One region of the Peribacillus sp. YIM B13481 genome, then DNA from elsewhere that is predicted to be linked to it. Evidence: predicted binding sites of a transcription regulator. Region 1 holds the regulator's gene; the other holds the start of a gene.
What was found. The regulator NrdR, encoded in region 1, represses ribonucleotide reductase genes. The targets are predictions, from matches to a motif close to AACACNATATATNGTGTT.
Positions count from the first base shown of each region.

Region 2: ACFX4X_RS03840 (vitamin B12-dependent ribonucleotide reductase) is a predicted target of NrdR. The motif match lies at 8,222-8,239, and genes of this name have one in related genera.

Region 1 is NZ_JBHZPE010000002.1:168,889-179,671, reverse strand. Features, by position in the region: gene polA (DNA polymerase I) at 1-1,609, shown strand, start outside; gene mutM (DNA-formamidopyrimidine glycosylase) at 1,629-2,459, shown strand; gene ytaF (sporulation membrane protein YtaF) at 2,540-3,172, shown strand; gene coaE (dephospho-CoA kinase) at 3,197-3,796, shown strand; gene ACFX4X_RS02345 (glyceraldehyde-3-phosphate dehydrogenase) at 3,955-4,992, shown strand; partial or broken gene ACFX4X_RS02340 (IS5/IS1182 family transposase) at 5,187-5,388, opposite strand; gene speD (adenosylmethionine decarboxylase) at 5,923-6,303, shown strand; gene nrdR (transcriptional regulator NrdR) at 6,572-7,033, shown strand; gene ACFX4X_RS02325 (replication initiation and membrane attachment family protein) at 7,098-8,510, shown strand; gene dnaI (primosomal protein DnaI) at 8,497-9,435, shown strand; gene ytxC (sporulation protein YtxC) at 9,557-10,393, shown strand.
Region 2 is NZ_JBHZPE010000003.1:152,718-163,500, forward strand. Features, by position in the region: gene ACFX4X_RS03805 (YqhG family protein) at 1-143, opposite strand, end outside; gene ACFX4X_RS03810 (DEAD/DEAH box helicase) at 121-1,809, opposite strand; glycine riboswitch at 2,183-2,270, shown strand; glycine riboswitch at 2,274-2,356, shown strand; gene gcvT (glycine cleavage system aminomethyltransferase GcvT) at 2,493-3,599, shown strand; gene gcvPA (aminomethyl-transferring glycine dehydrogenase subunit GcvPA) at 3,617-4,963, shown strand; gene gcvPB (aminomethyl-transferring glycine dehydrogenase subunit GcvPB) at 4,956-6,413, shown strand; gene ACFX4X_RS03830 (rhodanese-like domain-containing protein) at 6,575-6,958, opposite strand; gene ACFX4X_RS03835 (lipoate--protein ligase family protein) at 7,162-7,998, shown strand; gene ACFX4X_RS03840 (vitamin B12-dependent ribonucleotide reductase) at 8,388-10,783, shown strand, end outside.

The sequences.
Region 1 (10,783 bases):
AGGTCATTTTTACTTCCATGGAGATGATGCTCTGAGTTCCGCGGCATTTAAAACCTGGGCAGAGGATGAAACAAAAAAGAAAACGGTTTTCGATGCGAAGCGTACGGTTGTTGCACTCCGTCATAGAGGCGTCGAAATAAAAGGCATCGATTTTGATGTGTTTTTGGCATCCTATATCCTAGATCCGGCAGAGTCAGTGGATGAAGTGGCCGAAATCACGAAAACACAAGGTACAATCCGTCTTGAGACAGATGATGTTTTTTATGGGAAAGGTGCAAAACGGAAGATTCCTGGGCAAGCTGAATTGAGCGAGCATATCGCCAGAAAATCGAAGGCAATCCTTTCTCTTAAAGAACCGATGATCAATAAACTGCAAGAGTTCGAGCAATATCATCTGTTAACGGAACTGGAGCTGCCTTTGTCGATCATCCTGGCTAATATGGAATGGCAGGGCATCAAGGTGGATATAGGCCGGCTGAAAAACATGGGGCAGGAATTAGCCATTCGCTTAAGAACCATTGAAGCACGAATTTTTGATTTGGCTGGAGAGGCTTTCAATATCAATTCACCTAAACAGCTTGGGGCCATCCTTTTTGAAAAGTTAGAGCTTCCGGTCATGAAGAAAACCAAAACAGGTTATTCCACTTCAGCCGATGTACTGGAAAAACTGGAGAGCCAGCATGATATCGTTAAGGAAATATTACTGTATCGCCAGCTTGGTAAGTTGCAATCCACATATATTGAAGGCTTGCTCAAAGTGGTCAATGCTAAAACGGACAAGGTGCACACCCGGTTCAACCAAGCATTGACCCAAACCGGCCGATTAAGTTCTACAGATCCCAACCTGCAGAACATCCCTATCAGACTGGAAGAAGGCAGGAAAATCAGGCAGGCCTTCATTCCTTCCGAAAAGGATTGGATCATTTTTGCTGCGGACTATTCGCAAATCGAGTTACGCGTGCTGGCGCATATCGCCAATGACAGCGGATTGGTGGAAGCATTCCAAGCCGGGATGGACATCCATACAAGGACAGCGATGGATGTGTTCCATGTAAAGGCGGAGGAAGTCACGTCGAACATGAGGCGCCAAGCAAAAGCCGTCAACTTCGGAATCGTTTATGGTATAAGTGACTACGGGCTATCGCAAAGTCTTGGCATCACGAGAAAAGAAGCTGGAGAGTTCATCGAGAAGTATTTAAGGAGCTTTCCTGGTGTTCAGGAATATATGGAAGAAAGTATACATGAGGCACGTCAAAAAGGGTATAGCACGACTTTGCTGCAAAGAAGGCGCTATATACCTGAGATTACAAGCAGGAATTTCAACATCAGGAGCTTTGCCGAACGGACAGCGATGAACACACCGATTCAAGGCAGTGCCGCGGATATCATCAAGCTTGCGATGATAAATATGAATAAGCGCCTGAAAAGTGAAGGGCTGAAAACGAGAATGCTTCTTCAGGTGCATGATGAATTGATTTTTGAAACTCCTCCCGAGGAACTCGAAATCCTTAAGGTGATCGTTCCGGAGGAAATGGAAAATGCCATTGAATTGAACGTGCCCCTTAAAGTGGATTATGCTTTCGGGCCAACATGGTTTGATGCCAAATAATAAAAGATAGGTGATTGTAATGCCAGAACTTCCAGAAGTGGAAACAGTCAAAAGAACGTTAGAGCAGCTCGTACTTGGAAAAGAGATCAAGGAAGTGTCCGTCTTTTGGCCAAAGATCATTAAAGCGCCTGAGCCTGTCGAACAGTTTCAGGATGCTTTAAGAGGGCAAACGATTCAGAGTATAGGTCGTCGGGGCAAGTTCCTCATTTTCACCTTGGATGATTATTCGATGGTTTCGCATTTAAGGATGGAGGGGAAATACGGGGTGCATCCAAAAGAAGAGCCATACGATAAGCATACACATGTGATCTTCACTTTCACGGATGGCAGTGAGCTTCGGTACAGGGATGTCCGGAAATTCGGAACGATGCACCTGTTTGCCAAAGGAGAAGAGTTTGAGCGGTTGCCGCTGCTGCATTTAGGACCTGAACCGTTATCTGAAGAATTTACTGTCGAGGGGCTAAGTGCGAAATTGGCCAAAACCAACAGGAAAATCAAGCCGGTTCTCCTTGATCAAACGGTTGTCGTTGGAATTGGGAATATATATGTGGACGAGTCATTATTCCGTTCCGGTATCCATCCGGAGAGAATAGCTTCTTCACTATCCTTGCAGGAAATCAAAAAGTTGCATGCGGAAATCATTGCAACATTGGGTGAAGCGGTGGAAAAGGGTGGGAGTACGATTCGTTCATACCTCAACTCTCAAGGGCAAATCGGCATGTTTCAGTTGGAACTGAATGTCTATGGACGAAAGGGTGAGGAATGCAAAACATGCGGCACGCCACTTGAAAAGCTGGTTGTTGCAGGACGCGGCACACATATTTGCCCGTTGTGCCAGCCGCTTATTTAACTAATGTTTTTTAAAAACACATCGGATGGGCTCCTACCATATACTAGGGTAGCAACGAGAAGGGAAGGAGTAATATTCCGATGTGGCTACAAATTATTTTTCTTGCTTTTGCAGTTAGTATTGACGGATTTGGCGTAGGTTTGACTTTTGGTATGCGGAAGATGAAAATCCCCTTAAAGTCAATAGCGGTCATTTCATTTTGTTCTGCTTTGAGTTTAGGCATAGCGATGGTCATCGGTCAATTCATCAGTCAGCTCATATCTATCGGGGCGGCTGAAAAAACCGGGGGCATCATCCTCATCTTTCTTGGTGCCTGGATGGTATACCAATACTTTAGGCCTGACAAAGATTTGAAAGATGATAGATATCATGAAAAGATCATCTTTAATTTTGAAATTAAATCACTTGGGGTAGCCATTAATATTTTACAAAAACCATTGAATGCCGATTTTGATAAATCAGGTACGATTACGGGTGTTGAAGCGCTTGTCTTGGGGTTTGCACTTTCACTGGATGCGTTCGGGGCTGGAGTCGGAGCAGCCATGATCGGGATTTCACCGATTATCCTCGCAGTATGCATCGCTGTTATGAGTTCAATTTTCATTTGGAGCGGACTGCAAAGCGGGAAATTGCTTTCGAATAATAAAGTTGTCCAGCATTTAACCTTTCTTCCAGGTGTACTATTAATTATAATCGGCTTATTCAAGTTATGATACATGGTTTAAAAGGGGGAGCATATGGGACAAATCATCGGAATCACTGGAGGCATCGCCAGCGGGAAAAGCAGTGTCAGCCTCTATTTACAGGAACTCGGATTCACGATTGTAGATGCAGATCTGGCTTCCCGTGCTGTCGTTGAGCCAGGTGAAGACGCCTATCATCAAGTTGTGGAGGCGTTTGGAGAAGATATCTTATTGGCGGATGGGAATATAGATCGCGTAAAGCTGGGGTCGATAATATTCCATGATCAGGAAAAGAGATTGCTATTGAATGGCATCGTTCACCCTGCCGTCAGGAATTGGATGCGCCTCAAAACGGAAGAGGCACTCGCTGCAGGGGAAGAAACGGTATTCATGGATATTCCGCTCTTATTTGAAAGTAAGCTGACATTCATGGTGGAAAAGACGCTTTTGATATATGTCGATGAACAAGTTCAATTGGAACGTTTAATGAACAGGAATGGTCTATCTGAGAAGGATGCGCTTGCCAGGATCCATTCTCAGATGCCCTTGGCTGATAAAAAGGCTTTAGCGGATGCCGTCATCGATAATAATGGGGACATTAAGGAAACGAAGAAGCAGGTGAAGGCCCTGCTTATCGAATGGCATGTCATATAGTTGTGATAAAAGGAAGAAATCTTCGGGTTTCTTCCTTTTGTGTTGAAAAAATAAAACAATCCGCATTTTTATTAGCACATTTCAATCTAATTATGTTATACTAATTACATGTGAGAGGTAATAAGTATAACATTAATATTTTCAGGAGGGTCCGAACAATGAATTCAAGAATAGCAATTAACGGATTTGGGAGAATTGGAAGAATGGTTTTCCGAAAGGCCATATTAGATGAGGGTTTGGACATTGTTGCCATTAATGCAAGCTATCCTGCTGAAACTTTAGCACACTTACTAAAGTATGATACGATACATGGTAAATTCGACGGTATCATTATAGCGGAAGATGATTCACTTGTAGTGAATGGCCGCCGAGTACAATTGATAAATAACCGCGATCCAAAGCTATTGCCTTGGAAAGAGATGAACATAGATATTGTAATTGAAGCTACTGGAAAATTCAATGATCGTTCTAAAGCGGCTCTTCATTTAGAGGCAGGGGCAAAAAGGGTGATTTTATCAGCACCAGGTAAAAATGAAGACGTTACCATTGTCATGGGCGTCAATCAGGAAGTTCTGGAAATTGACAAGCATTTTGTCATATCCAATGCATCTTGTACAACTAACTGTCTTGGACCGGTTGCAAAAGTGCTTGATGAGAAATTCGGCATTAACAATGGTTTAATGACAACGATACATTCTTATACAAATGATCAAAATAATATCGACAACCCGCACAAAGACTTAAGACGTGCTCGTGCCGCTGCGGAAAGCATCATTCCTACGACCACAGGAGCTGCAAAAGCGATCTCTTTGGTGTTGCCTCAATTAAAAGGCAAGCTTCACGGAATGGCGATACGCGTACCGACACCTAACGTGTCCCTAGTCGACCTTGTTGTGGATTTAAACTGTGATGTCACGATTGATGAAGTGAATCAAGCGTTCATCGACGCTTCAGAAAATGAACTTAAAGGAATCATGGAATTCACGATGGAACCTTTGGTTTCCAGTGATTTCAAAACTAATCCTCACTCTGCCATCATCGATGGTTTGACAACGATGATGATTGGTGACAGGAAAGTTAAAGTCCTGGCTTGGTATGATAATGAGTGGGGTTACTCCAACCGGGTAGTGGACCTTGTAAAATTAGTTGCATCCGAGTTGAAAAAAACCTCCGAAGTTGAATTATCAGTAAAATAATGAAAAAATCGAGCCTGCTAAATTTTTTAGCGGGCCCAGTTTGTAGACAAAAAGGTTTCGGAATGGTCACATTCCGAAACCTTTTTGATTTTTTATTGGATTTGAAGCAGTTAGAGAGAATAGTGACCCAGCGCATACCATGCTTTTCCTTTGCATCTGCGGAAACTCTCCTGGTTTTCCAACTTTCTGGAATTCACTGGTTCAACCAGAGGCTCTAAGATATGACGATCATGCGTATCGTCCCCAACAAAAATGCATTGAAGTTCGATGCTGCATGAAACGAATAGGCAAACTTGTTTTGTTCGTTCATCTTTCACATAGTAGCTACTCTTCAGGATTAGTTGAACTGTCCTTAATCCCCTTGTTCTCTGCCTTAAATAGACTATAGGTAAAAGGATTCTATCTTGAAACAAAGTTGATTGGAGCGGGTGTTCGAGGCTCCTTTCGGGAAAAGCGCGTCAAAGGGAGACCCCACAGGCGCAATGGCGGACCGCCCGCGGAAAGCGAGTGCCCCACGTTCCAATAAACGGCCAAATATTAAAAACATAAAAAACAGTAGACAAACTCAATTATTATCGAGTTTGTCTATCTGCTAAATTTTTTTAGCAGACTATTTTTAATTCATTGATCATCAATTTCTGGCTGCCTTATGGCGCTGAATAAACACACGAAAACAGAATTTGCCCCACATTGGGACCTCCCCCATATCTTTATTACATAAAAAGTTTATCTATCCAAAAATTCAATTTGGAGTTGCAAAAAAAATTTAAACCATATATACTATGAATCGTGAACTTCTTCAAAAGCGGTTTGCATGATGGCTACTTAAAGGGTTAGGACCTCTTTGGACTAACTTTCCCCCGTGGTAGTTATCAGACTTATTTTTTAATCATGGTAAGGGGGAAGCTTAATATGGAAACTGCTTACACTATGGAAACTATGGGTAGACATGTCATTTCTGAACTTTGGGGTTGTGACTTTGAGAAACTGAACAATATCGATTTGATTGAAAAGATTTTTGTTGATGCTGCTTTAAAATCAGGTGCAGAGGTACGAGAAGTTGCCTTTCACAAGTTTGCTCCACAAGGAGTTAGTGGGGTTGTCATCATTTCTGAATCACACTTAACGATTCACAGTTTTCCTGAACACGGCTATGCCAGCATTGATGTCTATACATGCGGTAACTTGGATCCGAATATTGCGGCAGATTATATTGCAGAAGCTTTGAATGCGCAAACACGCGAGAACATAGAATTACCACGTGGATTAGGTCCTGTACAAATGAAAAAAGCCAATATAAGTGCCCTATAAAAAACACGTATACACAGAGATGCCATGGGTGCATCTCTTTTTTAATGCAATGAATCCGATCTTGCTTCAATTTATAAGGGTACGTATCCCAGAGCACAAAGACTTTGATAACGGTGCTTCTAGTGCGTGATATAAAGTGCCTGCTGCTGGAAGTTACACTTTTTACTTGTACTGGCCGTTCCTTTTAATATAAGATTAAGATAGAAAAGTAATTCCTTGGGGAACATTTAGATAGGGGAGTCCTACATAAAATACGGAGCTGATAATGATGAAATGCCCATCATGTCAATATAACGGAACAAGAGTGCTCGATTCCAGGCCAGTCGATGAAAGTAAATCGATTCGACGACGCCGTGAATGTGAGGCATGTGGTTTTCGATTCACGACATTTGAAAAGGTGGAGGAAACACCGCTCATTGTAGTGAAAAAAGGCGGTACACGGGAAGAGTTCAGTCGTGATAAAATCCTGCGTGGCTTAATCAGGGCTTGCGAAAAACGTCCGGTTCCCTTGAAAGAACTAGAGCAAATTACCAGTTATGTAGAAAAAGAACTACGCAACCAGGGCATATCGGAAGTGAAAAGCGACAGTGTCGGCGAAATGGTGATGGACAAGCTGGCAGAAGTCGATGAGGTTGCCTATGTTAGATTCGCATCCGTCTATCGACAATTTAAAGATATCAATGTCTTTATCGATGAATTGAAAGATTTAATAAATAAAGAAAGAAAGTAGAGCTGAAGATTTACTTTGGCTCTTTTTTCACTACATCTTTTGAAAGGTTTGAATGGAGATGTCAATGCATTGGCAAGAATTGCTCCCAGCTGATCCATATTTGGTCTCATCTGCGGGGCTGCTTCATGATTATGATCGGAAAATACTTACCCGACTTTATCAACCTCTTATTGGACCTATCTGTATTAGCCTATATATGACGTTATGGAGTGAGCTGGAGGAAAACAGGCTATGGTCGGAAACCTCCTCACATTATCAATTAATGAATACAATCGGCCTTAAGTTAGGTGATATTTACGAAGCCCGGCTTTTACTTGAGGGAATCGGTTTGTTGAATGTATATAAGAAATCGAAAAATGAGACAAAGGAATTTATCTATGAGATAAATCCGCCGCTTTCCCCCCAACAGTTCTTCACGGATGGAATGCTGAATATCTATTTATACAAAAAGATCGGTAAAGCACAATTCAACCGGTTAAAGAGATTCTTTTGTGATGATCATATCTTAACGGATCAATATGAAGGTGTGACTAAATCTTTTGCGGAGGTATTCTCATCAGATCATTTGGACTCTTTATATGTAACGGATGAAGCAAAAAACGAATGGAACCCCATTCCTGATCAGCAATATATCGACCGGACGGATGGCGTCGAGCCTTCGGGATTTGACAACTTATTCGATTTTGAACTTTTATTAGCCGGGATGAAATCTTCGATCGTACCGAAAAAGGCCTTTACTCCGAAAATTAAAAGTACGATTGCCAAACTTGCTTTTTTATATGGCATTGATCCGCTTGAAATGCAAAAACTAGTAATGGATGCCGTTTCATTGGATGATGAGATCGATGAGGAAATGCTCAGGAAGGCGGCAAGGGACTGGTATCAGATCGAACGGCAGGCAGACATGCCTTCCCTGGTCAATCGGGTGCAGCCGATTCGTGAACGGACCCAAAAAGAAGAACCGAAAACACAGGAACAAGAGCTAATCCGGCATTTGGAGACGATATCCCCACGGGAGCGGCTAATGCAATTGTCCGGCGGCGCAGAGCCATCAAGCGGTGATTTGAAAGTGGTGGAGGGCGTGATGATCAACCAAAAGCTGAATCCTGGTGTCGTCAATGTCTTGATTGAATATGTCATGCTCAAAACGGATATGAAGTTCACGAAGGGCTATGTGGAAAAATTGGCAGGCCATTGGGCACGGCTGAAGGTCTCCACCGTCCTCGAGGCGATGGAACTAGCTAAAAATGAACACCGGAAATATCAGGACTGGGCTCAAGGGAGCAGGAATGCTGCGAAGGGCGGCCGGAAAAAGACGATACGGGAAGAAGTGGTTCCTGAGTGGCTTGAGAAAAAAGAAGAAGCACAGCAAGAGCAGAATGCGGATCAGCCCGAATTGAATGCCCAGAAACGTGAGCTTCAGGAAAAATGGAAGCAGTGGAAAGCAGGAGGTGAAATGAACGATGGAAAAGATTAATAGATCCCTGAATAAATTGGCCAATACAAACCAATTTCAACAGCGTTATGAAAAGCTGAAACAGGAGATTTTTGAAGATGAACAGGTGCGGTTATTTTTGAATGCCAACAGTTCGACGGTCACGGAAGACATGATCGAAAAAAACTTGGGGAAGCTTTATGAGTTCACTTCACAAAGCAATAAGTGCGATAAATGTCCAAGCTTGGACGGCTGCATCAATATGATGCAGGGGTATTATCCCAAATTGGTCGTTCAAGGGAAGGCCCTGAATCTGCATTATGAAATCTGCCCGCGGAAATTGGCAGAGGATGAAAAGCGGAAACGTGAAAAATTGATCCGCAGCCTTTACGTGCCGAAGGATATTTTAAAGGCGACCATTGATGACTTCACTCAAACGGATGATCAAAACAAACGCTTAGGTGTTTTAAGTAAAGCGATGTCGTTCATTATGGAGTATGAACCAGGCAAAAGGCAAAAAGGCTTATATATATATGGTAAATTCGGTGTTGGGAAAACGTATTTATTAGGTGCGATTGCCAATGAACTTGCAGAAAGGCAAATTTCCTCCCTTATTGTCTATGTACCTGACTACTTGAGGGAACTTAAGGGTTCGATAGGTGACAATACGGTCAATGAAAAAATTGAGATGGTGAAAACGGCACCGATCCTCATGCTGGATGATATTGGAGCGGAGTCCATGACAAGCTGGGGACGCGATGAGGTTTTTGGCCCGATTTTGCAATTTAGAATGCTGGAAAACCTTCCGACGTTTTTCACTTCGAATTTTGACATGAATGGCCTGGAGAATCACCTGACCTTTTCACAGCGTGGTGAAAAGGAAGAAGTGAAGGCGGCCAGGGTACTGGAAAGAATTCAATATTTAGCGGAGCCGGTCAAGCTTGATGGCGTGAATCGGAGAAGATGAAGAAAAGTGGTCTCTTAATGGAGGTCACTTTTTTCTTCTTACAAGGTCCATCCCACTTCTAAACACGTCCCCATCCCCATATACATGAAAAAAGAAGCAAGGGGGAAGGGGGGATGTCGTAGTGCAAATTTCGTTTCAAAACGATTCAGAGGCATTGAAATTACTGGATTTCGTTTCTGTCCATCCACTGGGGGCAGAATTTCAAGCATACATTCGATTTCTTCCGCAACAAGGCATGCATGTGGATATGACGGAGTCTTCAGGTGATAAGTGGCTAATTCTGCTTCGTGATGCATTTCATTCTTTTTTATTGGAAGAAAAGACGCTTCCTGTTCTGGAGCAAATAATAGTCGGTAAATTTTTTTATAGGGAACGGGAAGAAATTGAAGCCATCATTGAAATTGCATCATCAATCATCGAGGTGGAAAGAGCCAGGAATCAAGAGGAAGCATTCAGTACGGAGAAACGATTGATTGAGGAAGGACTTCAAAGCATCTTGGCTGGAAAGGTATCTTTTTCATTCGATTCTTTTACGACCTTCCGTTTAAAATCATTTCAGCAAACTTTGGAAAAGTATGTCGTCAAGGCGATTGATGAATATAAGCTAGAACAGGACTATCAAAATTTCATTGCCACTCTCCGTGATTGCCTTCATGGGCAGGAGTCGAAATTAAGAAAGCTTCACTTGGTCAACCGGGATGGTTTTCATTTCTATGATCAGAAATTCAGCAAACTCGACCGTCCAAAAATCAATAGTATGATCGACAGGAGGCTTCTTGCCAAAAGTTCACTTTTTCTCGATACGGTGATACTTGCCCCGCTTTTATCGATTGCTCCTGAAAACTTGTGCATCTATACCGATGACAAGGAAGAAGGGCTGATTCAGACCATTTCAAGGATTTTCGAAGAACGGGCGACCGTCCTGCCGCTTTCGTCCTTTTCAAATGCATTTGAATAATCTTTCTTCGTAAAAAGAAAATTAACCTTGATTTTCACTGTATAACAAATTATAATTTCCTACATACTATTAAAAAACTAAAAGTTATGATGAGGACAAGGGTATTCTAGTCGCCGATTATCAGAGAGGGGAGCCAACAGGCTGTAAGCTTCCTATTCGCATGGAACACTTACCACCTTTAAACTTCGGCTCGGAAAGCAGGCATTTTGCGAATATGAGCTGACGGGAAGCTGCCGTTACCAAGTTACAAGTGCCGTTTTGCCGTGAAAAGCAAGATGGAACGAGGGTGGAACCGCGGGTTAATGATATTTATTACTAAGCTCGTCCCTGTTTTATACAGGGGCGGGCTTTTTGTGTTGTAATGGAATCAAAAACCCTTAATTTGTTTGA
Region 2 (10,783 bases), on a different contig from region 1:
CAATAAAAGGGCCGGTTCATTAATTCTTTATCCATTTCTATCGTTAGTTGAACTGTAAGGTGGGTTGGTTTATTATCCAATATTTCACATTCATTGGCTTTAAAGTAAGTTATTAAAAAATCATGAATTTCCTGTTGCTGCATGAACCTCACCTTCCTTCATGGATTGAGCGAATTGGATCATCGATGAAAAATTATCCATCTTGATTTTCATTTCGCCCTCTGTTTTGGACTCGCCGACCACATCAATTAAATATTCTTCAATGTTGTTAATATCCAGTTTGGTTAGAATATCATCCAATTCACCAATTACTTTTTCAAATAAATTAATTTTTTCGTATAGTAACTTTAGAATATGTTCTTCAACAGTATTTTTCGTGGCAAAGTTATAAATCCTGACATCCTCTTCCTGTCCAAGGCGGTGAATCCGCCCAATTCTTTGTTCAAGCCTCATGGGGTTCCATGGCAGGTCAAAATTAATCAAGTGATGGCAGAACTGAAGGTTTATCCCTTCCCCGCCAGCTTCTGTTGCAATTAATACCTGAATTTTCTTTTGGAATAATTCTCGCATCCAGTCTTTCTTTCCACGTTTAAATCCGCCTCGGAATGGGACTGAAGAAATTCCATTCTGTTGAAGGTACCATTGTAGATAAAGCTGAGTAGCTCGGTATTCGGTAAAGATAATCACTTTGTCATCAATTTTCTTGATCAGTTCCAAAGCTTTTTCAGCTTTTGAATTCTGAACCGTTTCATTCACTTTTGTAAATAAATCATCAAGCTTTGCCAAAAAGTCAGGGGTAGGCTGGTCGTATTTGGCTTTCATGTTTTTTAAAGTATAAAAGACCGCCTCTCTGCTGCTGCAGGCTTCTCTTTGGAGAGTGAGAGCTGAAAAGGCGCTTCCTTTTGTTCCATCAGAAATAGGTTTGAATTTTGAAACTGCATCGTACAATGCCTGCTCGGTTGGAGAAAATTCAATGGTGATGGTTTCCACATGCCTTTTTGTCCATTCAATACCAGTATCGGCCCGCCGGTTTCGAATCATCACAGTGTTGACCAATTCCTTTAGGTGTTCATCTTCAATTATGTTCCGGCCTTTCCCTTTATATTTTTCCGAAAAGAGTGAGGCATTTCCCAAGTGGCCTGGTTTTAATAACGAAACGAGGTGAAAAATTTCCTCGACTTTATTTTGAATGGGAGTAGCTGTCAGGAGTAAACAAAATTTCTTTTTCAGATTTTGGACGAATTCATAGTTCTTCGTCTTATTATTTTTAAGTTTATGAGCTTCATCAATGATGATGAAGTCATATTCCTGATTGAAAATGATATCACGATGTGGAGCGCGTTTCGCTGTATCAATGGATGAAATGACCACATCACAGGAGTCCCATACATAACTTTTTCTCTGAACGACTGCCGGAATATGAAACTTCGTATTCAATTCAAAAGCCCATTGTGTTACAAGGGAAGCTGGTACAAGGATCAATACCTTCTTTACAAGGCCTCTGATCATATACTCCTTTAGGATCAAGCCGGCTTCAATTGTTTTTCCGAGACCTACTTCATCTGCTAAAATGGCCTTTCCATTCATCTTTTCCACCACTTGCTTTGCAGCTTCCAATTGATGGGGAAGCGGGGTTAACTGAGGAAGGTGCTTGGGTGCCTGTAAACCTTCAAAATCAGGAATGATGAGATTTTCCTCCATTTTAACCGCCAACTTATAAAGCTCCCAATTTCCCCATGGACCATCATTTTCCACTTTTTGTAAAAACTCGTCATTCCATTCAGAATTGAAGGATATATTGATTTTCATAGAAATAACTCCCTCTTAAATCATAAATTCCTTAATATAAGGTCAAAAACCGAACATTTCATATGTGAAGTAAGAAAAATATTTCTCTTCAAAAGATATTGCAGAGATAAGTTTCTTAGGGTAGGATATAAGTATATTTAGAAAATTCCAATTTCCAAACGCTAAAAAGAATTTTTGTATCGATTTTGCAGTTCGCGTTTTCTTAGTATGGGCTATAGGTACCTGCTTTATCCATGATTACCGAAGGAGATCATTTAAACGTTTTTCTGGAGTTTTTGGAGATTTGGCAGAGAATGCATTCTATGATGCTCAAAGGTTTTACTAATGGGTGGGGCTTATTCGCTTAATTTCATTGGTAGACCATAATATGCGGGTGAAGATAAGGGGAGAGACTACGGATGTAGCGCCGAAGGAGCAAACTTAGCAGTGAATCTCTCAGGCAAAAGAACTCTTATTGGACGCAACTCTGGAGAGCGCCGCCCGTTTGGGACGGCCACCAAAGGGGAAAACCTATTATATAGGTAAACTTTCAGGTTTCAGGACAGAGAAAAAGCTCAAACGGGCTTTCTCTGTCCTTTTTTGTGCTTTTTTCACATCATGAATCAGAATATCTGATGCGTAAGGACAAAAAGCTTTGATAATGAAGCCAATTTAATTTTAAAAAATCTGAGGGGGGTCATTTTTTGACCAATTTAAAAAGAACACCACTATTTGAGGTTTATCGTGAATACGGAGGGAAAACGATTGATTTTGGCGGCTGGGAACTTCCTGTCCAATTTTCGGGTATAAAGGACGAACATGAAGCCGTACGTACAAAAGCGGGTCTGTTCGATGTATCGCATATGGGGGAAGTTGATGTTAAGGGTCCTGGGAGCCTTTCCTTTTTACAGAAGATGCTGACTAATGATATATCAAAGCTGCAAACGGGCGGTGCCCAATATTCGGCCATGTGTTATGAAAACGGCGGGACGGTTGATGATCTCATCGTTTATAAAAGGGCGGAAGACGACTATCTGCTCGTGGTCAATGCAGCGAATACAGAAAAAGATTTCGATTGGCTGCAAGCTAATCTAACGGAAGATGCCCAAATTACGAATGTATCGAGTGACTATATACAGCTAGCACTTCAAGGACCATCTGCAGAGAAGATATTGCAAAAACTTTCAGAAAATACTGCCTTAAGTGAAATTGGATTTTTCAAGTTCAAGGAGAATGTCATGATAAATGGTATCTCCACGTTGGTATCCCGTACTGGATATACTGGTGAAGATGGTTTTGAAATATATAGCGACAGTGAAAACGGCCCTGCCCTTTGGAAGGCGATAATGGATGCCGGAAAGGAAGAAGGGATACAGCCGATTGGTTTAGGTGCTCGTGATACCCTGCGTTTTGAAGCGAAACTGCCGCTGTATGGGCAGGAGCTTTCAGCGGACATTACTCCAATAGAAGCCGGGATTGGTTTTGCGGTAAAAGTGGATAAGGAAGCCGATTTTTTCGGGAAAGCCGTTCTTGCTGAACAAAAGGAGAAAGGGGCACCCCGGAAGCTTGTGGGAATTGAAATGATTGACCGTGGCATTCCTCGTCATGGGTATAAGGTCTACAGCGGGGACAAAGTCATTGGGGAGGTCACGACTGGTACCCAATCACCAACGTTGAAGAAAAACGTAGGATTGGTACTTATCGATAAGGAATATTCGGTGCTGGATGCGGAAATTGAAGTGGAAATCCGTTCCAAACGTTTGAAAGCCGTTATAATACAAACACCTTTTTATAAAAAACCACGTAAATAGAGGGGAATGGTCATTAGATGAAACATCGTTATTTACCCATGACAGAGCAAGATAAACAAGAAATGCTGGAAGTTATAGGGGTACCTGCTGTTGAAGAACTTTTCAATGATATCCCTGAAAGTGTTCGCTTTCAAGGAGAATACGATATCAAGCCTGCTAAATCGGAACCTGCATTAATGAAAGAATTATCAAGGCTTGCTGCCAAGAATGCGGATCTTAAAAATTATGCTTCCTTCCTTGGTGCGGGTGTCTATGACCATTATGCACCGGTCATCGTCGATCACGTTCTTTCCCGTTCTGAATTTTATACGGCTTATACTCCCTATCAGCCCGAAATTTCACAGGGTGAGCTGCAAGCCATCTTTGAATATCAAACGATGATTTGTGAATTGACGGGTATGGATGTAGCTAACTCCTCCATGTATGACGGCGGGACTTCGCTGGCTGAGGCGGCCATGCTTGCTTCAGGTCAGACACGGCGCAAGAAGATTCTCATTTCAGGAGCAGTTCATCCTGAATCAAGAGAAGTTGTGAAGACATATGCCAAAGGGCAACGCGTGGAAGTGATTGAAATTCCTTATAAAGACGGTGTGACGGACATGGCTGCTTTAAAGGAATTAATGAATGATGACATTGCAGGAGTGATTGTGCAATATCCGAATTTTTTTGGCCGGATAGAGCCATTGAAAGAAATGGAAGAAATCATTCATGGCGTCAAGTCCATGTTTATCGTTTCCAGTAATCCGCTTGCACTGGGGGCTTTGACACCCCCAGGTTCACTCGGTGCAGATATCGTAACGGGAGATGCTCAGCCATTCGGCATTCCAGCGGCATTTGGGGGACCTCATTGTGGATATTTTGCCGTTACTAATAAACTTGTTCGGAAAGTTCCGGGCCGGCTCGTCGGTCAAACGGTGGATGAAAATGGAAAAAGGGGGTTTGTGTTGACACTTCAAGCTCGTGAGCAGCACATTCGCCGTGATAAGGCCACATCCAACATTTGTTCCAATCAAGCGTTGAATGCCTTGGCAGCTTCTGTTGCAATGACGGCGCTTGGGAAAAAGGGTGTCAAAGAAATGGCCGTGCAAAATATTCAAAAAGCGCACTATGCGAAAAAAGCTATAAAGGCAAAAGGGATAGAAGTGATGTTCGACGGTCCTTCGTTTAATGAATTTGTCATTAAACTGCCTGCTTCGTTTTCAGAAATCAATAAAAACCTTTTTGAAAAAGGGATGATTGGCGGCTTCGATTTAGGGACGGTTTATCCTGAGCTGAAAGACCATATGCTGGTTGCGGTAACGGAACTTAGAACAAAAGAAGAAATCGATGCACTTGCGCAGGAATTGGGGGATCAACATGAATAATCAAGATCAATCACTCATTTTTGAAATCAGCACTTCCGGTCGAATCGGGTACAGTCTGCCAGAAATGGATGTTGCAACTATTCCGCTCGAAGAAATTCTTCCTGCCGACTACATCCGTGAAGTAGAGGCAGAGCTTCCTGAGGTGTCCGAACTGGATATCATGCGTCACTATACAGCACTTTCCAAACGGAATCATGGGGTGGATTCGGGTTTTTATCCGCTGGGTTCATGCACGATGAAATATAATCCGAAAATAAATGAAAATGTGGCACGCTATAACGGTTTCGCCCATATCCATCCATATCAAGACCCGACTACAGTCCAGGGAGCCTTGGAACTATTATTTGATTTGCAGGAACATTTAACGGAAATCACAGGGATGGATCTAGTGACATTACAACCTGCAGCAGGTGCACACGGTGAATGGACAGGGTTGATGATGATTCGCGCTTTTCACGAAGCGAATGGCGATACAGAACGGACGAAAGTGATCGTACCTGATTCTGCACACGGTACGAATCCTGCATCTGCAACTGTTGCCGGACTTGAAACGATTACAGTGAAGTCCGATGAAAATGGGTTAGTCGACCTTGAAGATTTAAAGCGTGTTGTCGGACCGGATACGGCGGCCTTGATGCTGACGAACCCCAATACATTGGGATTGTTTGAAGAGAACATTTTGGAAATGGCACAACTTGTCCATGATGCCGGTGGAAAGCTTTACTATGACGGAGCCAATCTGAATGCAGTCCTATCAAAAGCACGCCCGGGTGATATGGGCTTTGATGTGGTTCACTTAAATCTCCATAAAACATTCACAGGTCCGCATGGCGGCGGCGGTCCGGGTTCCGGCCCTGTAGGGGTAAAGTCGGATTTGATTCCCTACTTGCCTAAACCGCTTGTTGTTAAACAAGATGAGCAATTCGTTCTTGATTATGATCGCCCGCAATCCATTGGCAGGGTAAAACCATACTATGGGAACTTCGGGATAAATGTTAGAGCTTATACGTACATTCGTTCAATGGGTCCTGATGGCCTTAAAGCCGTCACAGAGAATGCGGTCATCAATGCCAATTATATGATGCGTAGGTTGGAACCATTTTTTGACTTACCATATAATCGTCATTGTAAGCATGAATTCGTATTAAGCGGACGCAGGCAAAAGAAATTAGGGGTAAGGACCCTCGATATAGCAAAAAGATTGCTGGATTTCGGGTATCATCCTCCAACCATTTACTTCCCGTTGAACGTGGAAGAAGGAATGATGATAGAACCGACTGAAACCGAGTCAAAAGAAACGCTGGATGCATTCATCGATGCAATGATCCAGATTGCCAAGGAAGCGGAAGAAACCCCGGAAATCGTTCAGGAAGCTCCGCATACAACCGTTATTAAGCGGCTTGATGAAACTCTTGCTGCAAGAAAACCTATTCTGCGTTATCAAGCATAGACTGATAGCTTACACGAAAAAAATCCCTGCCTGCCGGCGGGGATTTTTCATGTTTATGTAAGAATTCATTAAAGTCGAACAGTTAACTTTCATTTTCCTAGAGCCCGCATGATGCATATGAAGGCTTTTTAATTTAAAAGAGCCCATGCGGAGATGGGGTCTTATTTCTTTGCTTTGATTTTCCCGGTCCACATCTTGAAACCGCCCTTTAAGTGAAAAAGTTCCCTGTAGCCCTTTTTGTATAGCATGGCTGCAGCTCTTCCGCTGATGATTTCGCTTTGAGCGTACAAATATACAGGCTTGTCCGGCCTAATTTCGACCAAGCGGGTTTTCATTTGCGTCATAGGGATGTTTCTTGCGCCTAAGATATGACCATTATCGAAATCATTCGGTTCCCGCACATCGATTAGCTGCACTTTTCTGTAGTTAGCGATAAATTCGTCCTGTGTTAATGTTTTAACGATTTTACGCTGGCGGTACCAATTAAAAAGTGAATACGCAATAACCACTCCTAAGATGATGAGCAGTGTATATAATATTTCCAAACATAAAAACTCCCTTCTACCTTAACGAATACAGACAATCTTTATTATATAATTGCTTTACCCAATAATCAAAAAGAATTTTCATCAAATTCTTCATCGACTTGATAGCACTTTCTTTTTTAGAGTGTTAAAGTCTGTTAAACTACTACATGTGAGTTTTTTGTGGGGTATTGAAAAACAGTCTATTGAAACGAGGGGTAAGGATGACTAAAGAAAAATGGGGTTTTATAGATTCTGGATATTGTTCACCGGCGTTTAATATGGCGCTGGACGAAGTACTGCTAAACTGGCAAAGCAAAGGGGAAATTCCGCCAATCATACGCTTTTACGGTTGGGACCCAGCGACATTGTCGATTGGTTATTTTCAAAAGGCAGAAGCGGAAATCGATATGGAAGAGGTCAAAAGGCAGGGCCTTGGTTTTGTTCGCAGACCAACAGGAGGACGAGCGGTACTGCACGAGCATGAATTGACTTATAGTGTAATCGTTCCAGAATCCTATCCGGGGATGCCAACTACCGTTACTGAAGCATATCGTGTCATTTCTGAAGGAATATTAATGGGGTTCAGGAATCTGGGATTGGATGCTTATTTTGCCGTGCCTAGAACCGATCAGGAAAAAGCAGCTTTAAAAACGCCCAGGTCTTCCGTCTGCTTTGATGCTCCAAGCTGGTATGAACTGGTCGTCGAGGGCAGGAAGGTCGCTGGCAGCGCTCAAACCAGGCAAAAGGGCGTCATCCTTCAGCACGGTTCCATTTTGCTTGAACTTGATGATGATAAGCTCTTTAGCGTATTTAAATTCTCAAATGACAGGGTTAAGGAGAGAATGCAAAAAAGCTTAAAAAATAAAGCTGTGGCCATAAATGACATTGCCGGAAGAAAGGTTACCATCCCTGAAGCGAAAGAAGCTTTTGAAAAAGGTTTTGCCGAAGGACTTTCGATCGAGTTAGAGCCATACGTCCTAACTGAAAAGCAATTGCAGGAAGTGAAGGCCATTGCAGAAAGCAAATATGAAAGCGATGAATGGAATTTCATGAGATAGAAAAAGCAGGATAATTAAAGTGGATAATAAAAAAGTTTTTTCAGATTTGTTTGACCAAATAAGCTATTCCTTGCAGGGATAAGCCCTAAAAGGCATGGGGAAAAAGCAAGGTCCAAATTAATTGAAATCTGATGAAAAATTATTATAAATCGACATTTTCCTCCCTTTTGCTAACTATATTAATTGATTTATCGTTTGACAAAATTAAATGTTATTCAAAACAAACACAATATATAGTAGTTGAAATATTTAATGCGACACTATATGTTGATTTTTGGGTTTCGCTATGATAAATTTAGGGTACTTGTTAAGCGAAACGGACATGTAAGGCTACATATAGATTTGCGGCAGCAAGAACGGATCTTGAAACATATAAAGGAGAGGGAATTATGTCGGTTGTAATAAAAGAAGCTTTAAAGGTTGATCTAGAAAGGTTGAATAAGGATATTTCTTTATTTCCCCAGGTTCACCCTGTAACTGCTGATATGAAAATGGCGCATAAGGGCGTGTCCCGTCTAGTCATGCTTGACCGCTATTCTTTTAAGGATACTGAAAAAATCACACTCTCGGCAGGCGATTTCGTAGTGTTGACGATTAAGGAAGATCCGAAATTCCCGGCAAGGGGTCTCGGTTACATCGTTGAAATAGATTGGGAAACGAAAAAAGCCAAAGTATTGGTGGATGAAGAATTCCGTGGCGTATTGGATAATCCGGAAGAAGTGGAGACGGGGATTGTAAACCGTCCGCTGGATATTATCGAAAAGCCGCTTGAAATATACTATGAACAAATTGCGAAACGTAATGCAACGGGCTTGGCTTCAGTGGAAACCACGGAAGAAAAAAGAACGGAATGGTTCAATAAATTCTATGAAGAACTAAAGAACCTTAATTTTGTTCCGGCAGGACGCGTATTATATGGTGCGGGTTCCAATACGGATGTTACTTATTTCAACTGCTATGTGATGCCATTCGTACCGGATTCACGTGAGGGGATTTCAGAACATAGGAAACAAGTGATGGAAATCATGAGCCGCGGAGGCGGAGTGGGTACGAACGGATCGACACTGCGTCCAAGAAACACTTTGGCCAAAGGGGTTAATGGAAAATCCTCTGGTTCAGTATCATGGCTTGATGATATCGCGAAATTGACGCATCTTGTTGAACAGGGCGGTAGCAGACGCGGTGCACAAATGATCATGCTGGCTGATTGGCATCCGGATATTGCAGAATTCATCATTTCTAAAATGCAAAATCCAAGGATCCTTCGATACCTAGTGGAAAACACTAAAGATGAAGCAATCAAGAAATATGCAACGGATAAATTGAAATTCACGCCGCACACCGAACAGGAAACGGCTATGTATCAAGGAATCATCAACTATAAGGAAATTCCCGGTCTAGGTGGATTTAGCGAAAAAATCATTAGGGATGCAGAGGAAAAGATCCGTACAGGCGGAACGTACAGTGTCCATAATTCTGAATTTCTTACGGGCGCCAACATCTCGATATGCTTGACAAAGGAATTTATGGAAGCGGCAGAACAAGATGCGGAATACGAATTGCGTTTTCCTGATGTTGAAAGCTATGATGCCGAAGAAATGGCTACTTATAATCAAGAATGGCATAAAGTCGGTGATGTTCGTAAATGGGAGGAAATGGGGCACAAAGTCCGTGTTTACCGTAAAATCCGGGCTAAAGAACTTTGGAACTTAATAAACATTTGTGCAACATACTCTGCAGAACCAGGTATTTTCTTTATCGATAATGCTAATGAAATGACAAACGCCAAAGCCTACGGTCAACAGGTCGTAGCTACGAACCCATGTGGCGAACAGCCATTGGCCCCATATTCAGTATGTAACCTTGCTGCTGTCAATTTGGCTGAAATGGCTGATAAAGATAGCAAAACCGTTAATTTCGAGAAACTTAAGCAGACCGTCGAAGTCGGTGTGCGTATGCAGGACAATGTCATTGACGCAACTCCTTATTTCTTGGATGAAAACAAAAAACAGGCACTGGGCGAGCGACGGGTTGGACTTGGTGTAATGGGTCTGCATGACCTGTTGATCTACTGTGAAACGGAATACGGATCTGAAGAAGGAAATATTCTGGTTGACAAGGTGTTTGAAACGATTGCGACTACAGCTTATAAGGCATCCGTGGAACTTGCTAAAGAAAAAGGCAGTTTCCCGTTCCTGATCGGATCAACGGATAAAGAAACCGATGAGCTTAGAACACGTTTCACACAAACTGGATTTATGGAAAAAATGCCGGAAGATATCAGGGAAAGCGTTGCTGCATATGGCATCCGTAACTCTCATTTATTGACAGTGGCTCCTACAGGAAGCACAGGAACGATGGTTGGGGTATCAACAGGTCTTGAACCATATTTTTCCTTCACGTATTTCCGCAGTGGCCGTCTTGGCAAATTCATTGAAGTTAAGGCTGATATTGTTCAGGAATACTTGGACCGTCATCCAGAAGCTGATCCAGAAGAGCTTCCAAAATGGTTCATTTCCGCTATGGAATTAGCTCCTGAAGCCCATGCAGATGTTCAATGTATCATTCAACGCTGGATTGACAGCTCGATCAGTAAAACGGTCAATGCTCCAAAAGGATATACTGTCGAACAAGTTGAAAAAGTATATGAACGTCTATATAAAGGCGGAGCAAAAGGCGGTACAGTATATGTGGATGGCAGCCGTGACAGTCAGGTTCTCACGCTCAAAGCGGAAGAAAACCAAATGGACGAGCAGCTTGAAATGGACGAATTGACAGATGTGGA